3 regions of the Streptomyces sp. NPDC086554 genome follow, and region 1 is predicted to be linked to each of the others. Evidence: predicted binding sites of a transcription regulator. Region 1 holds the regulator's gene; each other region holds the start of a gene.

The links. The regulator HrcA, encoded in region 1, represses chaperone genes, less so after heat shock. The targets are predictions, from matches to a motif close to TTNGCACTCNGNNNNNCNGAGTGCNAA.
Positions count from the first base shown of each region.
Region 2: the regulator HrcA is predicted to act here: its motif matches at 4,663-4,689, upstream of groES (co-chaperone GroES).
Region 3: the regulator HrcA is predicted to act here: its motif matches at 3,040-3,066, upstream of groL (chaperonin GroEL).

Region 1 covers NZ_JBFBJK010000002.1:396,481-403,168, forward strand. Annotated here, with positions in the region: gene AB0O76_RS04465 (16S rRNA (uracil(1498)-N(3))-methyltransferase) at 1-580, opposite strand, end outside; gene AB0O76_RS04470 (nitronate monooxygenase) at 577-1,674, opposite strand; gene dnaJ (molecular chaperone DnaJ) at 1,831-2,970, opposite strand; gene hrcA (heat-inducible transcriptional repressor HrcA) at 2,971-3,987, opposite strand; gene AB0O76_RS04485 (MBL fold metallo-hydrolase) at 4,202-4,945, shown strand; gene AB0O76_RS04490 (DUF3097 domain-containing protein) at 4,981-5,802, shown strand; gene hemW (radical SAM family heme chaperone HemW) at 6,054-6,688, opposite strand, start outside.
Region 2 covers NZ_JBFBJK010000005.1:96,404-103,091, reverse strand. Annotated here, with positions in the region: gene AB0O76_RS09830 (MFS transporter) at 1-225, shown strand, start outside; gene AB0O76_RS09825 (YciI family protein) at 271-627, shown strand; gene AB0O76_RS09820 (sigma-70 family RNA polymerase sigma factor) at 764-2,008, shown strand; gene AB0O76_RS09815 (methyltransferase domain-containing protein) at 2,098-3,309, opposite strand; gene AB0O76_RS09810 (polysaccharide deacetylase family protein) at 3,392-4,324, shown strand; gene groES (co-chaperone GroES) at 4,833-5,141, shown strand; gene groL (chaperonin GroEL) at 5,259-6,688, shown strand, end outside.
Region 3 covers NZ_JBFBJK010000022.1:84,947-91,634, forward strand. Annotated here, with positions in the region: gene AB0O76_RS31705 (glucosyl-3-phosphoglycerate synthase) at 1-275, opposite strand, end outside; SAM riboswitch class I at 431-560, shown strand; gene thrC (threonine synthase) at 578-1,882, shown strand; gene AB0O76_RS31715 (MoaD/ThiS family protein) at 1,980-2,255, shown strand; gene AB0O76_RS31720 (cold-shock protein) at 2,706-2,909, shown strand; gene groL (chaperonin GroEL) at 3,195-4,820, shown strand; gene AB0O76_RS31730 (hypothetical protein) at 4,906-6,150, opposite strand; gene AB0O76_RS31735 (hypothetical protein) at 6,538-6,688, shown strand, end outside.

The DNA.
Region 1 (6,688 bases):
GCCCGGCCGCCGGAAGCTGCGCCGTGGCCAGCGGTTCGCTGCCCTCCTCGTGCAGGACGGCGGCCAGGTCCGCCTCCGCGAGCAGCGCCGCGACCTGCTTGGTCGTCGCCGCGTCCGCGACCTCCGGGAAGCGCACCCGGCGCGACTGCTTGCCCGCCTCGCGCGCGGTGGCCCGCCACTTGCCGAGCGCCTTGAGCCCGCGCTCGCCCTTCCACTGCGTGATGCAGCGGGACGCCGCCCAGGGCACGATCGCGTCGACGCCGGTCTCCGTCATGGTCTCCACGGCGAGTTCACCGCGATCGCCCTTGGGCAGCGCCTGCACGACAGTGATCCGGGGCTCTTCGGGAGCCTCCTCGCGCACGGTGTCCATCCGCACGATCAGCCGGTCCTTGCCCTCGGTGTCGAGGACCACGCAGTCCGCCCACCGCCCCGCGCCGTCGGTGAGGACGAGCTCCTCGCCGGGGTTGAGACGCTTCACGGAGACGGCGTGCCGACCTTCGGGACCATCGAGTACGTAGCGTCCTTCGCCGCCCGCGGCAGTGCTCTCGAAGGTCTCCACGACGAATACGGGCGCGGTCATGCCTGGCTCCCGGGCTGGGTTCCCTGCTGGCCCCCGGCCGCCAACGCGGTCTTCGCCGCGGCCAGTTCGGCCGCGAGGACCTCCACGAGCTGCCCGGCGGGCAGCTCCCGCGCCATCCGGTGCCCCTGTCCCGCCCAGAGCGCCATGCCCTGCGCGTCACCGGCCTTGGCCGCGGCCTTGCGCAGGCCGCTGGTGAGGTGGTGGACCTGGGGGTAGGCGGCGGGGGCGTACGGGCCGTGCTCGCGCATGAAGCGGTTGACCAGGCCGCGCGCGGGGCGTCCTGAGAAGGCGCGGGTCAGTTCGGTCCGGGTGAACAGCGGATTGGTCATGGCCTGCTTGTGCAGGACGTTCGCGCCCGACTCGGGGCAGACCAGGAACGCCGTGCCGAGCTGCGCCGCGTCCGCGCCCGCCGCGAGCACCGCGGCGATCTGCGCGCCGCGCATCAGGCCGCCGGCCGCGACCACGGGGATCTGCACGGTCTCGCGCACCTGCGCGATGAGCGAGAGGAGGCCGAGCCCGGAGCCGTCCGTCTCGGGGTTGTCGCGGTGCGTGCCCTGGTGGCCGCCCGCCTCGATGCCCTGTACGCAGACGGCGTCGGCGCCGGACCACTGCGCGGTCTGGGCCTCTTCGGGGGTGGTGACCGTGGCGACGGTGATCGTGCCGACGCGGGCGAAGGCGTCGAAGACGTCGCGGGTGGGGCATCCGAAGGTGAACGAGACGACCGGTACGGGGTCGTCGATCAGAATGGCGAGCTTGGCGTCGTAGCCGTCGTCACGCCCGCTGTCCGGATCACCGAGCTGCGTCTCGTACCAGCTGGCCTCGCCCGCGAGCTGGTTGCGGTACACCTCGACGGCCGCGGTGTCGGCGTACTCGGGCTGCGGCATGAAGAGATTCACGCCGAAGGGCTGAGCGGTGAGCCCGCGCAGCTGTTTGATCTCCTGGTACATCCCGTCGGCCGTTTTGTACCCGGCGGCAAGGAAGCCGAGCCCCCCGGCTTCCGACACGGCAGCGGCAAGCTGCGGGCAGGAAGCACCGCCCGCCATGGGGGCCTGCACGATCGGATAGCGGCAGAGATCGGTCAGCGCGGAGGACATGAACGCATCGTGCCATGCCCTGGGCGGGCGGCCGAATCTCGCCCCTTCCGCTGGGCCCGCAGGCGCCTGCGCCTGCGGCGGGCAACAGACCTTTCCCACCCACCCGCCCGTTACCCCGGCACCGGGGCAGAACCCCGGCGCCGGAGCACCAATGCCTCAGCGGCCGTTGAACGCGTCCTTCAAGCGGGAGAACAGCCCCTGCTGGCCCGGCTGGAACTGGCCGGTGGGCCGCTCCTCGCCCCGGAGCTGCGAAAGCTCCCTCAGCACCCGCTCCTGCTCGGCATCCAGCTTCGTCGGCGTGAGGACCTCGACGTGGACGATCAGATCGCCACGGCCGCCGCCCCGCAGATGCGTGACGCCGCGCCCGTGCAGCGGCACGGACTGCCCCGACTGTGTACCGGGCCGGATGTCGATCTCCTCGAGCCCGTCAAGGGTCTCCAGGGGCACCTTCGTGCCGAGCGCCGCGGCCGTCATCGGGATCGTCACCGTGCAGTGCAGATCGTCGCCGCGCCGCTGGAAGACGGAGTGCGGCAGCTCGTGGATCTCGACGTACAGGTCACCGGCGGGACCGCCGCCGGGGCCGACCTCGCCCTCGCCCGCGAGCTGGATCCGCGTGCCGTTGTCGACACCGGCGGGGATCTTCACGGTCAGCGTCCGCCGCGACCGGATGCGGCCGTCACCGGCGCACTCCGGGCACGGAGTGGGCACGACCGTGCCGAAGCCCTGACACTGCGGGCACGGCCGCGACGTCATGACCTGGCCGAGGAAGGACCGCGTGACCTGCGACACCTCACCGCGACCGCGGCACATGTCACACGTCTGGGCGGACGTCCCGGGGGCCGCCCCTTCCCCACTGCAGGTCGTACAGACGACAGCCGTGTCGACCTGAATGTCCTTGGTGGTCCCGAAGGCGGCCTCGTCGAGGTCGATCTCCAGACGGATCATGGCGTCCTGGCCGCGGCGCGTGCGCGAGCGCGGGCCGCGCTGCGACGCCGTACCGAAGAACGCGTCCATGATGTCCGAGAAGTTGCCGAAGCCACCGGCCCCGAAACCGCCCGCGCCACCGCCGCCGCCCGCCTGGGACAGCGGGTCGCCGCCGAGGTCGTAGACCTGCTTCTTCTGCGGGTCCGACAACACCTCGTACGCGGCGTTGATCTCCTTGAAGCGCTCCTGAGTCTTCGGATCCGGATTCACATCCGGGTGAAGCTCACGCGCCAGCCTCCGGAAGGCCTTCTTGATCTCGTCCTGGGAAGCGTCGCGGCGCACGCCGAGTACGGCGTAGTAGTCCGTGGCCACTTACGACTCCGCCAGGATCTGTCCGACGTAACGTGCCACTGCGCGTACTGCTCCCATCGTTCCCGGATAGTCCATGCGGGTCGGTCCGACCACGCCGAGTTTGGCTACTGCCTCGCTGCCCGAACCGTAGCCGACCGAGACCACGGACGTGGAGCTGAGTCCCTCATGGGCGTTCTCATGACCGATCCGTACGGTCATGCCCGAATCCGTAGCCTCCCCAAGCAACTTGAGGAGCACGACCTGCTCCTCAAGGGCTTCGAGTACGGGCCGGATGGTGAGGGGAAAGTCATGTCCGAAGCGGGTGAGATTGGCCGTTCCGCCGATCATCAGCCGCTCCTCGGTCTCCTCGACGAGCGTTTCGAGAAGCGTGGAGAGCACCGTGGCCACCGTGCCACGGTCCTCCGCGTCGAAGGAGTCCGTCATGTCCTGCACCAGCTGCGGCACGTCCGCGAAGCGGCGGCCCGCGACCCGGCTGTTGAGCCGCGCCCGCAGGTCGGCGAGCGAGGTCTCGCCGAACGGGGCGGGACAGTCGATCATCCGCTGCTCGACCCGTCCGGTGTCCGTGATCAGTACGAGCATCAGGCGGGCGGGAGCCAGCGAGAGCAGCTCCACGTGCCGGACCGTCGACCGGGTCAGGGAGGGGTACTGCACGACGGCGACCTGCCGGGTCAGCTGTGCGAGCAGTCGCACCGTACGAGCGACCACGTCATCGAGGTCGACGGCACCATCGAGGAAATTCTGGATGGCCCTGCGCTCGGGCGCCGCCATCGGCTTGACGCCGGCCAGCTTGTCGACGAAGAGGCGGTACCCCTTGTCTGTGGGGATGCGCCCCGCACTCGTATGAGGCTGGGCGATGAACCCTTCCTCCTCCAGCGCCGCCATGTCGTTGCGGACGGTCGCCGGGGAGACGCCGAGGCTGTGCCGTTCGGTGAGGGCTTTGGAGCCGACGGGCTCCTCCGTCCCCACATAGTCGTGGACGATGGCGCGCAGCACCTCGAGCCTGCGTTCACTGAGCATCCGCGCACACCTCCACCGTTTCGTCCACCGTTTCGCCCTGGCACTTGTCTGCCCCGAGCCCCTTCCTGGCACTCCCCTCGGGCGAGTGCCAGTCCTCGCCGCGCCCAGTGTACGGCCGTCGGGTACGGCCCCGGCAAGGGCCGGACCTCCTGCTTCGGTACCACGGCACCGGGCAGCGGCTGCCAAGCCTTCCGCCGGGGGCTAGCGTCGGCATATGGACGTGGCGCTGGCATGGGACGAGGCGGGATGGGAGCGGCTTGCGCCGCATGTCGGGCGGCGACGCCTTCCGGTGTGGGACTGCACGGCGGGTCTTGTCGTCGGCGGCGAATCCGCCCTCATGATCGAGGCGGGCGCGACCCTGCGCGAGGGCGCGGAGCTGCGGACCCAGGCCCGCGACATTCTGGGCGGCGGCCGCCGGGTCACCCATCTCGCCCTGACCCACCCGCACTTCGACCATGTGCTCGGCGCTGCGGCGTTCGCGGGGGTTGAGTTGTACGGCGCGGTGGGCCTGGACACACTCCTTGCCAGGGGCCGCGACGAGCTGCGGGAGTCGGCGGTACGGCACGGTGTCCCCCGGGACGCCGCCACCGAGGCCGCGGACCTGCTCGTCCACCCGCATCACATGGTGTGCGGGGAGTGGACGCTCGACCTGGGCGGCGGGGTGCAGGTACTGCTCGCCAACGTGGGCCCCGGGCACTCGGGCCACGACATGGCGGTCCTCGTCCCCGGCACGGAAAGCTCCCCGGAGATCGTCTTCTGCGGCGATCTGGTCGAGGAGTCCGGCGAACCGCAGGCGGGTTCCGACGCGGTCCCGAAGCGGTGGCCGGCGGCGCTCGACCGGCTCCTGGACCTGGGCGGGGACGACGCGTTGTACGTCCCCGGGCACGGAGCCGTGGTGAATGCGGAGTTTGTCCGTGCGCAGCGGGCCACACTGGCGGCGCGTTTCGGCGTGTCGTAGGCGGTGGGGCGCCGCTTCTTCCTATCGTCGTCCGAATGCGCCAGTACTCCCCCGATCTCACCCCGCCATGGAAGAAGCCGAAGCCCGTGCCGGAGGTCGCCGCGGATGCGGGCCTCGTGGTGGAGGAGCTGAGCACCGGTTTCTGCGGGGCGGTGATCCGCTGCGAGAAGACGGCGGAGGGGCTGACGGTCACCCTCGAGGACCGCTTCGGCAAGCACCGCGTCTTCCCGATGACGCCGGGCGGCTTCTCCCTGGAGGGCCGTACAGTCACGCTGGTGCGGGCCGCGGCCTCGGCTCCGGTACGTCCCACCCGTACCGCTTCCGGGTCGGTGGCCGTGCCGGGAGCGCGGGCCCGGGTCGCCCGGGCGGGGCGTATCTATGTCGAGGGGCGGCATGACGCGGAGCTGGTGGAACGGGTCTGGGGTGACGATCTCCGCATCGAGGGGGTCGTCGTCGAGTACCTGGAGGGCATCGACGATCTGCCCGCGATCGTCGCGGAGTTCGCGCCGGGTCCTGACGCGCGGCTCGGCGTCCTGGTGGACCACCTGGTCCCCGGCTCGAAGGAGTCCCGCATCGCGGCGTCGGTGAGCAGTGCGAGTGCGCATGCGCTGGTCGTCGGCCACCCGTATATCGACGTGTGGGAAGCGGTGAAGCCGGGGTCGGTGGGCATCGCGGGGTGGCCCCGGGTCCCCCGGGGGCAGGACTGGAAGACGGGCGTCTGCGCTGCTTTGGGCTGGTCCCCGAACACGGGCGCCGCCTGGCAGAGGATCCTCGGCTCGGTGCGCAGCTACCGGGATCTGGAGCCGGAACTCCTGGGCCGCGTGGAGGAACTGATCGACTTCGTCACAGCTCCCTAGCCCGCCGACGCGCCGTCGTCGACCGCGCCGCCGTACCGCCGCTTCGCGGCGAGTTTCCCGCCCACCCGCCCGAAACCCGGCACTTACCCGCCCACCCATCGGCAGGTCTTCGAGCCCGGCCGCAGGTCTTTCAGCCCGTCCGGCATTTGAGGACGAACTCGGCGGAGCCGGTGATTGACGGCCACCCCGGCCGGCGGAGCCGGAAAGTTTCGGGAAGGGGCGGGGTTGGGGAAAGGAAGCCGCTCTGACCGTCAGTCGACGAGATCCCGCACAACCCCATCCGCCAGCAACCGCCCCCGCAGAGTAAGTACCGCCCGCCCCTCCCCGAAGGGCCCCGCCTCCAGCAACCCCTCCTCCAACGCCCGCCCCGCAGCCGCAAGCCCCGCAGGGCGGAGCAACGACAACGGGCACCCCGAAAGCAGCCGCAGCTCAAGCAGGATCCGCTCCACGCGCCGGTCCTCCGGCGAGAGGACCTCCCGCCCGGCCCCGGGCGACCGACCACCGGCCAGCGCCCCCGCGTACGCCCCCGGATGCTTCACGTTCCACCACCGCACACCCCCGACATGGCTGTGGGCCCCCGGCCCGGCCCCCCACCAGTCGGCCCCCCGCCAGTACAACTCGTTGTGCAGACACCGCCCCGCCTCCGATGTGGCCCAGTTGGACACCTCGTACCAGGAGAATCCCGCGCCACCGAGCACCTCGTCGGCCATCAGGTACCGGTCCGCGTGCACGTCGTCGTCCGTCATCGGCACCTCCCCGCGCCGGATCCGCCGCGCCAGCTGGGTGCCTTCCTCCACGATCAGCGCGTAGGCACTGACGTGGTCGGGGCCCGCGCCGATCGCCGCGTCGAGCGAGGCCCGCCAGTCGGCATCGGACTCGCCCGGAG
Region 2 (6,688 bases), on a different contig from region 1:
TCGGGGGTCACGGGGGACGGGCGCGGGACAGGGGCGCTGGCCGACGGATACGCGACGGCGTTCTGGGTCGCGGCGGCGCTCCTCGTCGCGGCCGCGCTTGCGACAGCGATGCTGCATCGCGCGCCCGCACGGCCCCGACCTGCGCAGACGCATGCCCAGGAAGAAACTTCGAAGAATCTCGGCGACGATGTCGATCCGGGCGTCTCCCGTTCGACGCATGGGTGAGAGGCGGGAAGAAGCCCCGCCCGCGCACCGAATGGAGAACCGGTCATGCCGCGCTACCTGACGATGATCCGCATCGACGAGAAGAACGCGCCCGAGGGCGGCCCGAGCCCCGAGATGGGGCAGCGCATGGGCGAGCTGCTCGAAGAGATCACCAAGGCGGGCGTCATGCTCGACACCGCCGGCCTCACGCCCACGTCCCAGGCCTCCCGGGTGCACTGGGAGGGCGGCCGCCTCTCCGTCACGGACGGGCCGTTCACCGAGGCCAAGGAGGTCGTCGGCGGCTACTCGATCTCACAGTGCAAGGACAAGGCCGAGGCGATCGAGTGGGCAAGCCGCTTCCTGAAGACCCATGACGAGGAGTGGACGGTGACGGCGGAGGTCCGGGAGATCGCGGAGGGCTGAGTCTTTGCGGTGCGCCGTGTCTTTGCGGTTTTGCGGTGCCTGGCGCAGGGTGCTCTGATGGTTGGCCGTGACGGCCCACTCTTCTGAGCACCCTCGCCCTTCCGAGCGCCCTTGCCCGGACGCCTCCCGCGGCGCCATCGACACCGTCTTCCGGATCGAGTCGCCGCGCGTCGTCGCCGGTGTCGCGCGGATCGTGCACGACGTGGGCATCGCCGAAGAACTGGCACAGGACGCGCTGGTCGCCGCGCTCGAACAGTGGCCGGCGACCGGCGTCCCCGACAACCCGGGCGCCTGGCTGATGACCACGGCCAAGCGCCGCGCCATCGACCTCGTACGCCGCAGGGAGCGCTACGCGCGCAAGCTGGCGGAGATGGGCCGCGACCTGGAGGCGGCGCCGCCGTCCGCCGCCGACCCGGCCGACGCCGACCCGGCCGACGCCGACCCCGACGACATCGACGACGACCTCCTCCGTCTCGTCTTCACCGCCTGCCACCCGGTGCTCTCCGCCGAGGCCCGCATCGCGCTCACGCTGCGGCTGCTCGGCGGTCTGACGACGGCGGAGATCGCCCGCGCGATGCTGGTCCCCGAGCCGACGGTGGCCCAGCGCGTGGTGCGCGCGAAACGCACCCTCGCCGCCAGAGGGGTGCCCTTCGAAGTTCCGTACGGCCCCGACCGCGAGGCCCGCCTCGGATCGGTCCTGGAGGTCATCTACCTCATCTTCAACGAGGGGTACGCGGCCACGGAGGGCGACGACTGGCTGCGCCCTTCCCTCTGCGAGGACGCGCTCCGCCTTGCCCGCGTGCTGTCCGGTTTGATGCCGAAGGAGCCCGAAGTGCACGGCCTGGCGGCGCTGTTGGAGCTCCAGGCCTCGCGCGCGGCGGCGCGGACGGGCCCGGCGGGCGAGCCGGTGCTCCTCGCGGAACAGAACCGCCGCCGGTGGAACCAGGCGCTGATCCGGCGCGGTTTCGCGGCGCTCGCGCGGGCACGGGCGGTGGCCACGGGTGGCCCTGGCCCGTACGCCCTGCAGGCCGCGATCGCCGCGAACCACGCGAACGCGGCTTCGTACGAGGAGACGGACTGGGCCCAGATCGCCGCCCTGTACGCCCTGTTGGCCGAGCGGGCGCCCTCGCCGGTGGTCGAACTGAACCGCGCGGTGGCGGTGTCGATGGCGGTCGGCCCCGGCGAGGCGCTGCCCCTGGTGGACGCGCTGACCTCTGAACCGGCCCTGAAGGGCTACCACTTGCTGCCGAGCGTGCGGGGCGATCTGCTGCTGCGCCTCGGCCGCAGGGCGGAGGCGCGGGAGGAGTTCGAGCGGGCGGCGGGGCTTGCGCGGAATGGGAGGGAGCGGGAGTTGTTGCTGGGGAGGGCGGCCGACTGCTGAGGTTTCGCTGGGAGGTTCAGAGTCTGCGGGTCCGCTGTGGCTGGTCGCGCCCACGCGGCGGAGCCGCATGTGTCACAGCCCCGCGCCCCTTACGGGGCCGGGTGCCCGATCAGCATCGTCGGTGCCCCGCCCACCCGCGTGAGGAAAACCGTCGCCGAGTTCTTGCCCTGCGGCTTCACCTTCCGGCGCAGTTCCTCCGGCTCCACCGCCGACCCCCGCTTCTTCACCGTCAGGATCCCGACCTCACGCTCCTTCAGCAGCGCCTTCAACTTCTTCACCCCGAAGGGGAGTTGATCGGTGATCTCGTACGCCACCGCGTACGGCGTCTCATGCAGCGAGTCCGAAGTGACGTACGCGATCGTCTCGTCGACAAGACCGCCCTCGACCCGCGCCGCCACCTCCGCCACCAGATGCGCACGGATGACGGCGCCGTCCGGCTCGTACAGATAGCGCCCCACCGCCCGCACCTCCGGATCCGGCAGCATCGCGTCGAGCGAGGACCACAGCGAGGCCCCGGAGGGCAGCAGCGTCGCGCGGTGCGAGGCGGGGGAGTCGGTGCCGAACCACAGCACGGCCTCCTTCACGTCCCCGCCGTCCGAGATCCACTCCGCCGCGGCGTCGTCCGGCACCGCCTCGTGCGGAATCCCGGGAGCGATCTTCAGCGCCGCGTGCGGCGCCTTGCGGGCGGCCTCGATGGCCCAGGAGAGGGGCGGCGAGTAGGCCTCGGGGTCGAAGATGCGGCCCCGCCCGCCCCGCCGGGCCGGGTCCACGAAGACCGCGTCGTACGCGGATGCGTCCACCTCGGTGACATCGCCCTCGCGGACCTCGATCAACTCGGCGAGCCCAAGGGCCTCCGCGTTCGCGCGCGCCACCGCGCAGGTCAGCGGGTCACGGTCGACGGCGAGGACGGCGATCCCGGCCCGCGCGAGCGCGATCGCGTCGCCGCCGATGCCACAGCAGAGGTCGGCGAGACTGCGTACGCCCAGTGCCTTGAAGCTCTCCGCGCGGTGCACGGCCACGCTCGTCCGCGTCGCCTGCTCGACGCCGTTCGGCGTGAAGAACATCCGCCCCGCGTCCTCGGCGCCGAACTTCGCCACCGCACGCCGCCGCAGCCGCGCCTGCGCGAGCACCGCCGTGACCAACTCCGCCGGGTGCTCGCGGCGAAGGCGGGTTGCGACGGCCAGCTCCCGCGCCGGATCGGCCTCCCGCACCTCGTCGAGATCGAGCAGAGACCGGCCCTCGGGGGTGAGCAGCGCGGAGAAGGAGGCCAGGGCGTGGTCGAGGTCGTTCACCCGGCCCATTGTGGGCCAGTCGGTGGATGGTGCGCGCGCGACGGCGGTGTCGGCCCTTCATCAGGGCCGTGAGCTGCAAAGATCCGGCGCCATGCAACTAGTACGACAAAATGATCAATACGGCAGAAGGTGGAAGCGACGGAAGAACCAGGCACGGCTCACCGTGGCTGCCCTCACCGCCGCCGCGATCGCCTCCGGCTGTGCCTTCGGAGGCGAGGACGGCGTGCAGCCCGCCCCCGGCCGGCAGCGCCTCGACGCCCCGCCGGCCCGCGCCCTCGACTCCTACGCCCAGAAGCTCCGCGTCGCCCAGGTCGCCCGCGCCGCCACCGCGAAACGCTGGGGCCTGACGAAGACCCCGCTGGCCGCTCCCGCGGCACCCGCCAAGAAGCCGCGGATCACCACCCGCAAGGGCTTCGAGGTCAAGGGTCAGGCGGGCCTGCCGCCCGTCTTCACGACCATCCCGACCAAGAAGAAGATCGTCTTCCTGACCATCGACGACGGCGCCGAGAAGGACCCGGCGCTGCTGAAGATGATGAGCGAGCTGAAGATCCCGTACACCGCGTTCCTCAGCGACTACCTGGTCAAGGAGGACTACGGCTACTTCAAGAAGATGCAGTCCCGCGGCGTCGCCCTGAACAACCACACCCTCAACCACCGCTATATGCCGGGACTTTCGTACGCGGGCCAGCGCCGCGAGATCTGCGGCATGCAGGACACCATCCAGAAGCGGTACGGCAAACGCCCCGAGCTCTTCCGCCCGCCGTACGGCAACTACAACAAGGACACGCTGCGCGCCGCCAAGTCCTGCGGCATCAAGGCGGTTCCGCTGTGGGCGTCCGAGGCCTTCGCCGACCGCATGGAGTGGCGCGAGTGGGACAAGGACCTGCACCCCGGCGACATCATCCTCACGCACTTCAGGGGGCGCGAGCATTGGAAAGGCACCATGCCCGACATGATCCGCAAGGTCATGAAGACGGTCACGGGCAAGGGGTACGCGGTGGCCAGGCTGGAGGACTACCTGTGACCGGGCGGGCGCGGCGATTCCTTGCCGGAGCCCTCACGGCAGGCGTCCTCGCGCCCGCACTGCTCACGGGCTGCGCTCAGTCGGTGGACCCGATCGAGAGGTTGGGCAGAAAGGCGGCAGAGAAGATGCCGCAGAAGAAGCCGCCTCCTGGCTGTGGGCAGGCGTTCCGCAAGGCGGAACGGGTGGGCACAGCCCCACCCGCCGGGCCACAAAAAACGGAACGGCACGAGGCAACGCAGACGGAACCCCCAGCCCCGGAGAGGCGTTGCCCCGAGGGGCGCGGGACGCCGTCGGCACGCCCCGGGGGCGCACCCCCCGGTTAAGACCCGCGTCAGCAATTGGCACTCCGCTTGACCGAGTGCTAATCCCCGTCCTAGTCTCAGCTCTGGCACTCCCCAATGGAGAGTGCCAATAGCGACGGGCAGGTCCGGCACCCGCGACGACGGATCCACCTGGTCGCCACTTCAGACTGTTAACCCCGTAGATCTCCGAAGGGGGAGACCGGATCGTGACGACCGCCAGCTCCAAGGTTGCCATCAAGCCGCTCGAGGACCGCATTGTGGTCCAGCCGCTCGACGCCGAGCAGACCACGGCCTCGGGCCTGGTCATTCCGGACACCGCGAAGGAGAAGCCCCAGGAGGGTGCTGTCCTCGCCGTGGGCCCGGGCCGCTTCGAGAACGGCGAGCGCCTGCCGCTCGACGTCAAGGTCGGCGACGTCGTGCTGTACAGCAAGTACGGCGGCACCGAGGTGAAGTACAACGGCGACGAGTACCTCGTCCTCTCGGCTCGCGACGTGCTCGCGATCGTCGAGAAGTAATTCACCCCGAAGCAGAAACATTGCTTTGAGCTGCGCCCCTGGTCACCCCGCTGATTGCCGGGCGGCGAGGGGCTCAGCTCGTTAAACCCGAGTTTTCGAGAGGGCTGAACCGCTCCCATGGCGAAGATCCTGAAGTTCGACGAGGACGCCCGTCGCGCCCTCGAGCGCGGCGTCAACAAGCTTGCCGACACGGTCAAGGTGACGATCGGCCCCCGCGGCCGCAACGTCGTCATCGACAAGAAGTTCGGCGCCCCGACCATCACCAACGACGGTGTCACCATCGCCCGTGAGGTCGAGGTCGAGGACCCGTACGAGAACCTCGGCGCCCAGCTCGTCAAGGAGGTGGCGACCAAGACCAACGACATCGCGGGTGACGGCACCACCACCGCGACCGTGCTCGCCCAGGCCCTCGTCAAGGAAGGCCTGCGCAACGTCGCCGCCGGTGCGTCCCCGGCCGCCCTGAAGAAGGGCATCGACGCCGCCGTCGCCGCCGTGTCCGAGGAGCTCCTCGCCACCGCGCGCCCGATCGACGACAAGGCCGACATCGCGGCCGTCGCCGGTCTGTCCGCCCAGGACCCGCAGGTCGGCGAGCTCATCGCCGAGGCGATGGACAAGGTCGGCAAGGATGGTGTCATCACCGTCGAGGAGTCCAACACCTTCGGTCTCGAGCTGGACTTCACCGAGGGCATGGCCTTCGACAAGGGCTACCTGTCCCCGTACATGGTGTCCGACCAGGAGCGTATGGAGGCCGTCCTCGACGACCCGTACATCCTCATCCACCAGGGCAAGATCTCCTCCATCCAGGACCTCCTGCCGCTGCTCGAGAAGGTCATCCAGACCAACGCCTCGAAGCCGCTCCTGATCATCGCCGAGGACGTCGAGGGCGAGGCCCTTTCGACCCTGGTCGTGAACAAGATCCGCGGCACCTTCAACGCCGTCGCGGTGAAGGCCCCCGGCTTCGGTGACCGCCGCAAGGCCATGCTCGGTGACCTCGCCACCCTCACCGGCGGCACCGTCATCGCCGAAGAGGTCGGCCTCAAGCTCGACCAGGTCGGCCTGGACGTGCTCGGCACCGCCCGCCGCGTGACCATCACCAAGGACGACACCACCGTCGTCGACGGTGGCGGCGACGCCTCCGAGGTCGCGGGCCGCGTCAACCAGATCAAGGCCGAGATCGAGGCCACGGACTCCGACTGGGACCGCGAGAAGCTCCAGGAGCGCCTCGCGAAGCTGGCCGGCGGCGTGTGCGTCATCAAGGTCGGCGCCGCCACCGAGGTGGAGCTCAAGGAGAAGAAGCACCGTCTGGAGGACGCCATCTCCGCGACCCGCGCCGCGGTCGAGGAGGGCATCGTCTCCGGTGGTGGCTCCGCTCTGGTGCACGCCGTCAAGGTCCTCGAAGGCAACCTCGGCAAGGAGGGCGACGAGGCCACCGGTGTCGCGGTCGTCCGCCGCGCCGCCGTCGAGCCGCTGCGCTGGATCGCCGAGAACGCCGGCCTCGAGGGCTACGTCATCACCTCGAAGGTTGCCGAGCTCGACAAGAACTTCGG
Region 3 (6,688 bases), on a different contig from region 1:
ACGACCCGCGCGCCCGCGGCACGCGCGACCTCGGCCGTGCGGTCCGCCGAGCCCGAGTCGATCACCAGGAGCTCGTCGACGAGAGGCGCCTTCTCGACCAGCTCACGGCGGATCTCCGCGACGATCTCGCCGACCGTCTCCTCCTCGTCGAGCGCGGGCAGCACGACACTGACCGAGGCGCCGGACGCCTTCTTCGCCGCGGTCAGCCGGTCCAGCGGGCGGTCGGCGACGGACCAGGAACGCCTGCTCAGCCAGCGCTCGGCTTCTTCCAGCACGGTCAGGGTCCTCTCTATGTGATCCATCTCGCGGTTCGGACGACTATCTCAAGCGTCCAGGCCTTCGGTTACAGTCTTGAACAACGCGGATGACCATCGCATGTCGGGGGTCATCGCGTAACAAATGCACCGGGACCGCGAGCCCGGCGCCATACCGCTCATCCAGAGGGGCAGAGGGATACGGCCCGTTGAAGCCCCGGCAACCCTCCCGCCGACCGACGAGGTCACGGTGGGGAAGGTGCCAATTCCGTCTCGCGGCGAGATGCGCCGCGGGGAAGATGAGGAGAAAGGGCCTCGCCTCCATGGCTGCGCAGACTGTCGCAACGAACGACACCACCACCGCCACGAACTCCGTAGACCTCGGTCCCGCTTCGGGCCTCTCCTGCCGCGAATGCGGCGAGCTCTACGCCCTCGGCCCTATCTTCGCCTGTCAGGCCTGTTTCGGCCCGCTCGAGGTGGCCTACGACCTGCCGACCGGTGACCCCGAGGCGCTCCGCAAGCAGATCGAGTCCGGCCCCGCCAACATCTGGCGCTACGCGCCGCTGCTCCCCGTCCCCGCCGACGTGGCCGACAAGCCGAACCTGAACCCCGGCTGGACCCAGCTCGTCAAGGCCGACAACCTCGCCCGTGAACTCGGCGTCGAGCAGGGCAAGTTGTTCGTCAAGGACGACTCCGGCAACCCCACGCACTCCTTCAAGGACCGCGTCGTCGCGCAGGCGCTCGAGGCGGCGCGCGCCTTCGGGTTCACGACTCTTTCGTGCTCTTCGACGGGCAACCTCGCCGGTGCTGTCGGCGCCGCCGCCGCCCGCGCCGGCTTCCGCTCCTGCGTGTTCATCCCGCACGACCTGGAGCAGGGCAAGGTCGTCATGGCCGCGGTGTACGGCGGCGAGCTCGTCGGCATCGAGGGCAACTACGACGACGTGAACCGCTTCTGCTCCGAGCTCATCGGCGACCCGCTCGGCGAGGGCTGGGGCTTCGTCAACGTCAACCTGCGGCCGTACTACGGCGAGGGCTCCAAGACCCTCGCGTACGAGATCTGCGAGCAGCTGGGGTGGGTCCTTCCGGACCAGCTGGTCATCCCGATCGCTTCGGGCTCGCAGCTCACGAAGATCGACAAGGGTCTGAAGGAGCTGATCCGGCTCGGCCTCGTCGAGGACAAGCCTTACAAGATCTTCGGGGCGCAGGCGGAGGGGTGTTCGCCGGTTTCTGCCGCCTTCAAGGCCGGGCACGACGTCGTACGTCCCCAGAAGCCGAACACCATCGCCAAGTCGCTGGCCATCGGCAACCCGGCCGACGGGCCGTACGTCCTGGACATCGCGCGGCGTACGGGTGGTGCGGTGGAGGACGTCAACGACGAGCAGGTCGTCGACGCGATCAAGCTTCTCGCTCGCACGGAAGGGATCTTCGCGGAGACCGCCGGTGGTGTGACCGTGGGCGTTGCCAAGAAGCTGATCGAGGCCGGTCTCATCGACCCGTCCCTCACCACCGTTGTGCTCAACACCGGGGACGGCCTGAAGACCCTGGACGCCGTTGCCGAGACGTCCCAGGCCACCGCGACCATTCGGCCCAGCCTTGATGCGTTCCGCGACGCGGGGCTTGCAGGCTGAGCTTGTCCGCTTGTCTGCGGGGCCGTCGTGGCTGGTCGCGCAGTTCCCCGCGCCCCTTACGGGGCGCCTCCGCCCCCTGTATCAAGAGGTGAACCCCATGAGCGTCAACGTCCGCATCCCCACCATCCTTCGTACGTACACCGACGGTAAGGCCGAGGTCGCCGCCGAGGGGACGAATCTCTCCGAGGTGATCGCCGACCTGGAGAAGAACCACGCCGGCATCGCCGCCCGTGTCCTGGACGACCAGGGCAAGCTGCGCCGCTTCGTGAATGTGTACGTGAACGACGACGACGTCCGTTTCGAGCGGGGCCTTGAGACCGCCACTCCGGACGGCGCGGGCGTCTCGATCATTCCGGCCGTCGCCGGAGGCTGACCATCGAGCACAGTGCCGGCGGCTGATCCTTTACGCAAGCACCCTGTGTTATCTCAATTGCCCCCTCCGCGAGAGAAGTGGAGGGGGCAATTCCGTGTGGTTGAGCGCGGTACAGTTGGGAAACGAGCTTCTCCGTTTGTGCCGAGCGCATATACGAAGTCGGTCCGGGGCCGACAAGAAGTAGCCAAAGTGCACTGCCCATTTGAGCCGATCACGGCATTTGTCTGGCCCGACTTGCCCTGAACTCCGGCAAATTCTCCGCATATTTCCGATCGGGCGTGCCCGGAATTCTCGTCCGATTGACCTGTTGCAGACGGCAGTTGGACAGATACATTCAGCCGCGGTCGACGCGTTCCGGCGCACACCTCCACATCCCATTGGGGGGGTGAGGTCTGACCCGGGTCCGCGAAGTGCGGGCCCGTGCAAGGGCCAGTAATAGGGGAGTTAGGCATGGCTCAGGGCACCGTCAAGTGGTTCAACGCGGAGAAGGGGTACGGCTTCATCGCGGTCGACGGTGGTGCGGATGTTTTCGTCCACTACAGCGCGATCCAGATGGACGGTTACCGCACCCTTGAAGAAGGTCAGCGAGTCGAGTTCGAGATCTCGCAGGGCCAGAAGGGTCCGCAGGCGGACATGGTCAAGCTCGCCGTCTGATCTCGGCGCGATCGGCCACCGACGCACTCACGGCGAGGGGCCCGTATCCCATCTGGGGTACGGGCCCCTCGTACGTCTGGGATCCGTCAGAGGCGCTTGCACTCGCAGGGGGCGAGTGCTAATCATTGGCTTAGCACTCTCCCAGTGAGAGTGACAGAACTTGGATCGGGTCAGCGAGGTCCGCAGGCCGGGTGGGGCAAGGAACCACACGGCACGCAGGCCGTCCGTCGCGGGCGCGGGCACGATCCGTTTGCATTTCCACCCCGTCCGGGAGGACCACTTCACATGGCCAAGATCATCGCGTTCGACGAGGAGGCACGGCGCGGCCTCGAGCGCGGCATGAACCAGCTCGCCGACGCCGTCAAGGTGACCCTGGGCCCCAAGGGTCGCAACGTCGTCCTCGAGAAGAAGTGGGGCGCCCCCACGATCACCAACGATGGTGTTTCCATCGCCAAGGAGATCGAGCTCGAGGACCCGTACGAGAAGATCGGCGCCGAGCTGGTCAAGGAGGTCGCGAAGAAGACGGACGACGTCGCCGGTGACGGCACGACGACCGCGACCGTCCTGGCCCAGGCCCTGGTGCGCGAGGGTCTGCGCAACGTGGCCGCCGGTGCCAACCCGATGGCCCTCAAGCGCGGCATCGAGAAGGCCGTCGAGGCCGTCTCGGGCGCCCTGCTCGAGCAGGCGAAGGATGTCGAGACCAAGGAGCAGATCGCTTCGACGGCCTCCATCTCCGCCGCCGACACCCAGATCGGCGAGCTCATCGCCGAGGCGATGGACAAGGTCGGCAAGGAAGGCGTCATCACCGTCGAGGAGTCGCAGACCTTCGGGCTCGAGCTTGAGCTCACCGAGGGCATGCGCTTCGACAAGGGCTACATCTCGGCGTACTTCGCGACCGACATGGAGCGCATGGAGGCGGCCCTGGATGACCCGTACATCCTGATCGTCAACTCCAAGATCTCGAACGTGAAGGACCTCCTTCCGCTCCTCGAGAAGGTCATGCAGTCCGGCAAGCCGCTGCTGATCATCGCCGAGGACGTCGAGGGCGAGGCCCTGTCGACCCTGGTCGTCAACAAGATCCGTGGCACCTTCAAGTCCGTCGCCGTCAAGGCCCCGGGCTTCGGTGACCGCCGCAAGGCCATGCTCGGCGACATCGCCATCCTCACCGGTGGCACCGTCATCTCCGAGGAGGTCGGCCTCAAGCTGGAGAACGCCGGTCTCGACCTGCTCGGCCGCGCCCGCAAGGTCGTCATCACCAAGGACGAGACGACGATCGTCGACGGTGCCGGTGAGAGCGACCAGGTCCAGGGTCGCGTCAACCAGATCCGTGCCGAGATCGAGAACTCGGACAGCGACTACGACCGCGAGAAGCTGCAGGAGCGCCTGGCGAAGCTCGCCGGCGGTGTTGCGGTCATCAAGGCCGGTGCCGCGACCGAGGTCGAGCTCAAGGAGCGCAAGCACCGCATCGAGGACGCCGTTCGCAACGCGAAGGCCGCCGTCGAAGAGGGCATCGTCGCCGGTGGTGGCGTGGCCCTCATCCAGGCCACCGCCGTCTTCGAGAAGCTTGAGCTCGAGGGCGACGAGGCCACCGGTGCCGCCGCTGTGAAGCTGGCCCTGGAGGCCCCGCTGAAGCAGATCGCGGTCAACGCCGGCCTTGAGGGCGGTGTCGTCGTCGAGAAGGTGCGCAACCTGACCGTCGGCCACGGCCTGAACGCCGCGACCGGTGAGTACGTCGACATGATCGCCGAGGGCATCCTCGACCCGGCGAAGGTGACGCGCTCTGCCCTGCAGAACGCCGCCTCCATCGCCGCGCTGTTCCTCACCACCGAGGCCGTCATCGCCGACAAGCCGGAGAAGGCGGGCGCTGCCCCGGCCGGCGGCGGCATGCCGGGCGGTGACATGGACTTCTGATCCCTCGTGGATCGTAAGTTCTGAGCGCCTGCTCGTACGACGGGGCGGCACTCTCCTCACGGAGGGTGCCGCCCCGTCGGCGTTCCTACGGAAGCCGGTCCATGATCCAGGTGCAGAGCTCCTCGGTGACCAGCGTGTGGCCCTCGTTCTGCGCGGCGCAGAGGTACTCGTCGAGCTCGCTGTCCCCGGAGGTCTCCGGGAACGGCTCGTACAGCTTCTGGTGGGTGTCGACGTCGCGCAGGGCGACCGCGCTGACGGCGGGCACGAAGCAGTGCTCGCGGATCTCGGCCTCCGAGCCGAGACCGATGATCGCGGGGATCTTGTTCAGCTCGTCGGCGAGGATGCCGAAGCCCTCCAGGGTGCCGCCGGGCGCGCCGTCGATCTCGGGCAGGCCCGAGGTGCGGATCTGCGGTTTGCGCAGGGTCACCACCCGTAGCTGCGCGACGAGTTGGTCCTCGCCCGCCGCCTGCGTGTAGAGGTGGGTGCCGGTGATGGCAAGGCCCTTGCCGCGGAATGCCCGCACGCCGGGGTCGATGCCGTTGCCCTCGCCGGTCCGTACGCCGTTGGCCACGCCGATCTTCCGCGGCCGCGCGGGCCAGCCGCCGACCCGCTCCAGCTCGGCGATGAACTCGGTGCGCTGTTTGTCGGTCTCGGGGGCGTCGTCCCACTCGGCGATGTGCTGCCACAGGAGCTGGCGGGCGGCCGGGCTGTTCATCTGGTTCGAGAAGGCCGCGTTGAGCCGCCGGATGTAGTGCGCGAACGACTGCAGGGCGACGGGGATCCAGGCGCCGCGGTGCGGGCTGTCGTACGAGAAGTAGAGCCCGGTCTGGTGGTCGTTGTCCGCGCCGCCGTCGTGCTCCATCTTGGCGAGCGCGTACCGCGTGACGAGGCCGCCCATGCTGAAACCGCCGACGGCCAGCGGGTGTTCGCCCCTGCGCCGCGCGATCGCCTCCTGGATCGCGGCCCGCGCGACCTCGGCGTTCTCCAGGATGGACGCGCTGCGCTCGTCGAAGCCGATCAGTACGACGTCACGCCCGCGCTCCCGCAGCGCGCTGATGAACGGGTACGGCCCCCGCTCCAGGATCTCCCACGAGAAGTCCAGGTCGCTGGGCCCGGAGTTGAACCCGTCGCCGAGGAGCACCGGGCGCCGCAGCCCCTGCTCGGGGTCGGCGAGGTACACCCAGGCGGTGCCGCCCGGCAGCGTCCACTCCTCGTCCGGGGCGGGCGCGGCGGCGGGGACTTCCCTGGGGCCGGGCGCGAGGGTGATGCGGGCGGCGCTGCGCAGGGCTTCGGCGATCTGCTCTTCGTTGGGCTCGTTGGGCTCGGTCATGAAGGTCCCCTCCGGGAGTACCGGTGCGATGGCGTACGCGTGGTCATGACGTTCGGTGCCATCTTTGGTACGTCGGGTAGCCGCCGACAGTCGGTCTCGGCGATCCGCACCGGGGCCAGGAGCCTTTCGGACAGGGCGACTTCGGCCGATTACGCGTGTGACGCGAGGGGCGCGGTCCGCCGACCAGGGGCGTACCTGTGGCCTTGGCACCGCGGCCCGTGCCGGCCGACGGCGCGTCGGCCAACACGGCGCCCGGCCCGGCCGCCCGTACCCCGCCGCGGCGCGGGAACTCTGTCGCGAAGACGACCGGGCCGGGTGACGGTTGGCTGGGCAGTTGGCGGCGGTGGCGAGCAGTGACCTAGGGCGGGGCTGTTCGTTTCCCTTGACATGAAGATCACCAAGATCCTGATGACCGGTGCCGCCGCCGCGGCCATGGTGGGCGCCTCCGCTTCCGGGGCGTTCGCGGCCGACCCGGCGCCGAGCGCTTCGGCCGGGGACAAGAACGTGGATGCGGAGTCCGTCGCGACCGTGGCGCTCG